Regions from separate parts of the Micromonospora sp. NPDC001898 genome, predicted to be linked through region 2. Evidence: predicted binding sites of a transcription regulator. Region 2 holds the regulator's gene; each other region holds the start of a gene.

Region 1 (2,263 bases), on a different contig from region 2:
GGTACGGATCCAACCCGCCTCCGGGGAGGCGTCGCTGGCCCGCTCCAGCTTGCCGACCTCGCGCAGCGCCGCCTCGCGGACCTTCTCGGGCAGCTCGGCGGACTCGACCCGGGCCCGGTAGTCGGCGGAGCCGTCCGGCTCGTCCTCGCCGAGCTCCTTGCGGATGGCGGCGAGCTGCTGGCGGAGCAGGAACTCGCGCTGGGACTTCTCCAGCCCCTCGCGGACGTCGCTGTTGATCTGCTCGGTGACCTCCTGCTCGGCCAGGTGGTCCTTCACCCAGCCGACGAGAAGCTCCAGCCGGGCGGTGGCGTCCGGAGCGGCGAGCAGTTCGGTCTTCTGCGCCAGCGTGAGCCAGGGCGCGTAGCCGGCCGCGTCGGCCAGCTCGGAGAGGTCGGTCATCCGCTCCATGGCGTCGATGACCTGCCACGCGCCGCGCTGCTGAAGCACAGACGTCATCAGGGCGCGGTACTCGCGGGCGAGGTCCCGGGCCCGGCCGGTGGGGACGGGTTCGGGCAGTTCGGTGGCCTCGACCCAGAGGGCGGCGCCGGGCCCGGGGACGCCGGAGCCGATCCGGGCCCGGGACAGCCCCCGGACCACGGCGGCCGGCTCGCCGCTGGGCAGGCGGCCCACCTTCTCGATGGTGGCGACCGTGCCGACGGGGCCGTACTCGCCGTCGATACGGGGCACGGCGAGGAGTTGCTCATCGCCGGTGGCGCGGGCCGCGTCGACGGCGGCCTGGGTGGTCGGGTCGAGGGTCACCGGAATGACCATGCCTGGCAGTAGGACGGCGTCGGTCAGTGGAAGTACCGGAAGAGTTGCCATCGAACACCTGCTATCGCGTTGGGTTGAGCCTGACTCACTCAAGTAACAGAGCGTTCCCCTTGTTCCGAAGCGTGATTCAGCCCACTCGGACGGTCACTCGGAGGCGGCCCGGCGCAGGGCCCGGACGCGGGGTCTGCCTCGCCGGCCGGGGCGTCCGACGAGGAGCGACGGCGGTCCCCGCGCCTGATCACGGCCCGGGTCGGCGCCGGCGCGATCTTCGGGAAACCGCCCGCCGCCGAAGGGAAGGCGTGGCGGATGACCACCACACCGCCGCGCCCGCCGCGGGTGTCGGAGGCGAATCGGGGGCCGCCCCGCGGCGCCTCTGGCCTGCTCAACCGCTTGAGCGGCACCGGCAAATTCCACCGGCCCAGCGGGATTCCATCCCGCGTAAACTCGACTCGCCGAATGCAGAACCGGGCATATTCTTGCGGAATTGCCAGTTGATACGTCAAACTCTTAGCACACCCCGCCCAACACAAGGAGTAATTGGCGATGGCTCGGAAAGTAATCACCGTTCTGACTGATGACCTCGACGGCGGGAAGGCGGATCGGACCGTCGAGTTCAGCCTGGACGGCGTGGCGTACACCATCGATGTCTCCGACGAGAACGCCGGCACCCTGCGCAAAGCACTCGATCCCTACATCAACGCCGGCCGGCGCATCGGTCGGGGCCCGGTCGAGACCGGCCGGACCGCCCGCCGCCCGGGAAGGGCCCCGGTCTCCGGAATGGACCGCGAGCAGAACCGGGCCATCCGGGAATGGGCCGCCAACAACGGCCACGAGATTTCCGACCGCGGGCGCATCCCGGTGTCGGTCGTCGAGGCCTACAAAAACCGCTGATCCGGCGGCGGTGCCGCGATCCGGGGGATCCCGGGTCGCGCCGTGGAGGCCGGCACCCGCTGGCCCCTTTCCGGTCGCAGTTCCTACGGCGCCGGCCGACATAGGCCGGTGCCGGTGCGAGCCGTCCCACGACCCGGCCGGTCAGCTACTTGGCCGGTCGGCGCACTCGACGGAGCAGCGGGCGGGCCGGGCCCGGCACTCCGGGCGCCCGTCGACACGTCAGTGAACGGCGCGCGGACGGGGCCGGGCCGGCACCGGCGCACCCGACACCCCCGCCCGAGGTGACGGCCCGTTCACGCGCCGACGGCTTCCGCTCTTCCTGCCGTGCCCGTCCGCCGAGATGACGGCACCTGCGCGCCGCCCGGCGTCCCCCGTCCACCGGTCCAGCCCCGCAGGCCGCCCCGCGCAGTTCGGCGTCGCGGGCACCCGCATCTCCGCGCCGGTGCTCGAACCGCGCGACGGGGTCGCCCCGGGGTGATCGGCCCCGGGCGACCCCGGATCTGCCGACGGTCGCGGCGCCGCCGCGCGACTGGAGTCGACCTGGATCCGCACGACGTTCGAAGGCGGGTGCCCGGTTGATCCGCTCCATCATCGGGACGCA
Region 2 (2,263 bases):
CCCGTCCTCGTGGCCCCGCCAAGGGCCGGGACATCGAGACCGAGGTGGCGCTCGACTTCGACGACGCGGTCCGCGGGGTGACGCTCCCGCTGACCCTTCGTGCGCCCGGGATCTGCGACACCTGCCACGGCAGCGGGGCGAAGCCCGGCACCCAGCCGGTGACCTGCCAGGTCTGCCACGGTGCCGGGGTGACCACCCGGAACCAGGGGTCGTTCAGCCTGTCCGAGCCGTGCCGCAACTGCCAGGGCGTGGGCACGGTCGTCGAGGAGAAGTGCCCGGAGTGCCACGGCACCGGCGGGGTCACCAAGACCCGCACGCTGAACGTCCGCTTCCCCGCCGGGGTGGCCGACGGGCAGCGGATCCGGCTGGCCGGGCGCGGCGAGCCGGGCGAGCGTGGTGGCCCGGCCGGCGACCTGTTCGTGCACGTGAAGGTCCGGCCGGACGAGCTGTTCGGGCGTACCGGGGACGACCTGACGCTGACCGTGCAGATCACCTTCCCGGAGGCCGTGTTCGGCACGGACCTGCGGGTGCCCACGCTCGACGGCACGGTGACCCTGCGGGTGCCGCCGGGCACGCCGGGCGGCCGGGTGCTGCGGGCCCGGGGCAAGGGCGTGGTACGCAGGGACGGCCAGGCCGGCGACCTGCTGGTCACGCTCGACGTGGTGGTACCGGCACGGGTGTCCGACGAGGCACGGGCGGCGCTGGAGGCGTTCGCCGAGCAGTCCCCGCCGGCCGCCCGGGAACATCTCGACGCCCGGGTGCGTCGGTTCAGTTGAGCCTGCTGGAGTGCGTACGGAGGTGAGCGGGGATGGTGGGACAGTTCACCGGCTCGGATGACCCTGCCTACGAGGCCAAGGTCCTGATGATCTCGGTGGCGGCGCGGATGGCGGGGATGCATCCGCAGACGCTGCGCCAGTACGACCGGCTCGGCCTGGTGCAGGCCGGCCGGGCGGCCGGCGGCGGTCGCCGCTACAGCGTCCGGGACGTGGTGCTGCTGCGCGAGGTGCAGCGGCTCAGCCAGGACGAGGGGGTCAACCTGGCCGGGGTCAAGCGGATCATCGGCCTGGAGCGCCTGGTGGAGCAGGCGCAGCAGCGGATCGCCCGGCTGGAGGCGGAGCTCGACGCCGCGTACCGCCGGGTGGCCGAGCTGGAGTCGCTGGCCCGGTTTCCCGGTCGGGATCTGGTGCCCACCACCCGGACGTCCACCGCACTGGTGGTCTGGCGCCCGCGCCGCGACCGCTGACCGTCCGCCACCCAGCTCCACAGCTCCGGACCGCTCCATCGGCCCGGTCCGCTTCCCGGGTATCCGGGCGCGGGCCGGGCCGTTTCCGTTAACCTGTGAATCAGGGCCTATCCGCTCAATCTGGGCCAGAAGCACCGCTGGAACCACCGCACCGGCGAGGGGGGACCATGTCGGAACCGGCCAAGAAGGTGGCGCAGCAGGCGGAGGCGCGGCTCGACCGGATTGCGAAGTCCGCCCGGGAGCAGTTCAGCAAGATCACCGAGGGCCGGTTCACCGACCGGATCAAGGAAGGTCGGTTCGCCGACCAGCTCGACCACGGCGTCGACCAGGGGCGGGCCGACGCGCGGCGCGACCAGCAACGCGAAGGGCACGGTGGATCGGCCGCCTGACGGCCGGTGCGCCGACGTGCGGGCCGGGTTCCACGGGGGAACCCGGCCCGTTCGCGTGCCCCGGATGCGTGCCGGTCAGCCGATGCGGCGGTTCTCCCGGACCAGACCGCCCTCGCACCAGTCCCGGTAGGCGAAGAGGTCCGGGCGGGCCAGCAGCACCCGGCTGTTGTGCGCCCAGTTGTGCATCAGCTCGTCGCCGGCCCGTTCTGCCTGCTCGACCAGCTTGCGGAAGCGCCGCTTGGGATGGGCACGGAAGTTCGTCCGGATGCCGTCGGCGGCGTAGATGTAGAGGCAGTGCAGCGCGAACCGGCGGGCCGGGCAGGCCGGATTCATCGCCAGCTCGAAGAGCGTCTGCACGAGGTGGTCCCCGGCGACCAGCAGGTCCCAGTCCGGGGGCATCGAGGTCAGCGGCACCGAGTCCGGTTGGTAGGCCCACGCCCGCAGTTCCGCGGGAGAGGGGTCGACGGGGTTCGTGAAGCCGCGGAACGTCGACTCCTGCACGCTCACCGGCCGACCTTCCGCTTGCGTACGCGAGGGGACCGGCCCGCCGCGGACTGGCTGCTGGGGCGAACGGTAGCCGGGGTCGCCGACCAGCGGAAGGGCTCCGCGCACGAATTCGACAACCGATGGA
Region 3 (2,263 bases), on a different contig from region 2:
CCAGCCGGCGCACCGCCCGCTCGATCTCGTCCACCTCGACCGGCCGGGAGTCGATCTCCATGCGCAACCGGGACGCGGACTCGTCGACCAGGTCGATGGCCTTGTCCGGCAGGAACCGTTCGGTGATGTACCGGTCGGACAGGGACGCGGCGGCGACCAGGGCGGCGTCGGTGATCCGTACGCCGTGGTGCACCTCGTAGCGCTCCTTGAGGCCGCGCAGGATGCCGATGGTGTCCTCGATGGTCGGCTCGCCGACGAGCACCGGCTGGAAGCGGCGCTCCAGGGCCGCGTCCTTCTCGATGTGCTCGCGGTACTCGTCGAGGGTGGTCGCGCCGACCATCCGAAGCTCGCCGCGCGCCAGCATCGGCTTGAGCATGTTGCCGGCGTCCATCGAGCCCTCGCCCTTGCCGGCGCCGACGACGGTGTGCAGCTCGTCGAGGAAGGTGATGACCTGCCCGTTGGAGTTCTTGATCTCCTCCAGCACGGACTTCAGCCGCTCCTCGAACTGCCCCCGGTACTGCGCGCCGGCCACCATCGCGCCGAGGTCGAGCGAGATCAGCTTCTTGCCCCGCAGCGACTCGGGCACGTCGCCGGCCACGATCCGCTGGGCCAGGCCCTCGACGATCGCCGTCTTGCCGACGCCGGGCTCGCCGATCAGCACCGGGTTGTTCTTGGTACGCCGGGACAGCACCTGGATCACCCGGCGGATCTCGGAGTCCCGGCCGATCACCGGGTCGATCTTGCCGTCCCGCGCGCTGGCGGTCAGGTCGACGCCGTACTTGGTCAGGGCCTGATAGGTCTGCTCCGGATCGGCGGTGGTGACCCGCCGGTCCCCGCCCCGGACGGTCGGGAAGGCGGCGACCAGGTTCTCCTCGGTCGCGCCGGCGTTCTTCAGCGCGCCGGCGACCGCGCCGCCGACCCGGGCCAGGCCGGCCAGCAGGTGCTCGGTCGAGGTGTACTCGTCGCCCAGCGGCCGGGCGATCTGCTCGCCGGCGCCGATGGCGTTGACGAACTCGCGGGCCAGGGTGGGCTCGGCGAGGCTGGAGCCCCGGGCTGCCGGCAGGCCGTCGACCGCGCGTTGGGCGGCCCGGCGCAGCTCGGCGGGGTCGGCGCCGGCGGCGCGTAGCAGGCCCGCCGCGGTCGATCCCTCGGTGTCCAGCAGCGACAGCAGCAGGTGCCAGGGCTCCACGGTGGCGTGGCCGCGCTGGTTCGCCAGCGCGACAGCACCGGTAATGGTTTCGCGGCTCTTGGTGGTGAGACGTTCCGTGTTCATGGGCTCCCCCGGATTCGGCGTGTCCACTAGGAAGGACACAACCAGAGTTGAGCCTATTCCGCTCAACCCTGGGGCTGTGAGCTGGGTCACGTTGCGGCGCGCATCCGGGCGCACCGGACCGGGCGGATCGAGGAGCGGGCGCAGCCCCGATCAGCGGGGTACGCGCGCGGCGCAGGGCGTCTCGTGGTCGGCACGCAGCACGCAGCGCCGCCCGCCGTCGAGCCGGCGGTCGCAGAACACGCGGTGGCGCACCCCCTGGTCGTCCTCGGTCGAGACGGTGGTCTCGCCGGGATCGACCGGGGCGACGATGGCCAGCGAGCGGACGGCGGTGCGGGCCAGGATCTTGGCGCGGGCCAGGTCGGCCGCCGTCACCGGCAGAAGGATGACGTACCGGCGGCCCACGGACGCCGCCGGGCCAGGTCACGCGCGGCGGGTGCCTGGCGGGACTGCCACTCCCGCAGCGCCGCCTTGATCCGGGCGACCTCCTCGCGGCTGCGCGCCAGCGCCGCGTAGGCGGCGGCCAGGTCGGCGGCGACCCGGTCGAGGAACTCGGCCACCTCCACCGGGTCCGCGCCGCGCCGGCGCGGCGTGAAGGTCCGGCTCCGCACCTGCCAGGGCCGCAGGGGAAGGTACGAGCGGTACGCGCCGGCCGGCGGCCGGTTGCGCGGACCGTGCCCGACGGGCCGGGCAGCACCGGCGGGCCGGTGGGCTGCCGAGTACGGCCCGGCGTGCCGGCGGATGAGCAGGGATCGCAGAAGTGCATACACCACAGGCTGTCCTTTCCTCGACGACTCGGTGTGCGATGCCGGGAGGGGCGGGGGGGGGGGGGGGGGGGGGCCCCCCCCCCCCCCCCCCGCCCCCAACCCCCCCCCCCCCCCCCCGCCCGCCGCCCCCCCCCCCCCCCCCCCCCCCCCCCCGCCCCCCCGGCCCCCCCCCCCCGGGGGGCCGCCCCTTCCGTCGTGTCGGTCGGTCAGGCCCCGTCGTACGCGG

What was found. Region 2 encodes HspR, which represses chaperone genes until heat shock. Its sites were predicted from a motif close to TTGAGTNNNNNNNACTCAA; they were not measured.
Region 1: the regulator HspR is predicted to act here: its motif matches at 846-864, upstream of lon (endopeptidase La).
Region 3: the regulator HspR is predicted to act here: its motif matches at 1,321-1,339, upstream of clpB (ATP-dependent chaperone ClpB).

What each region holds. Positions count from the first base shown of each region.
Region 1 is NZ_JBIATC010000003.1:303,330-305,592, forward strand. It holds gene lon (endopeptidase La) at 1-822, opposite strand, end outside; gene ACFYZF_RS09225 (Lsr2 family protein) at 1,315-1,662, shown strand.
Region 2 is NZ_JBIATC010000032.1:3,662-5,924, reverse strand. It holds gene dnaJ (molecular chaperone DnaJ) at 1-776, shown strand, start outside; gene ACFYZF_RS29520 (heat shock protein transcriptional repressor HspR) at 809-1,243, shown strand; gene ACFYZF_RS29515 (hypothetical protein) at 1,411-1,632, shown strand; gene ACFYZF_RS29510 (hypothetical protein) at 1,708-2,139, opposite strand.
Region 3 is NZ_JBIATC010000003.1:79,976-82,238, forward strand. It holds gene clpB (ATP-dependent chaperone ClpB) at 1-1,273, opposite strand, end outside; gene ACFYZF_RS08375 (hypothetical protein) at 1,424-1,645, opposite strand; gene ACFYZF_RS08380 (DivIVA domain-containing protein) at 1,642-2,040, opposite strand.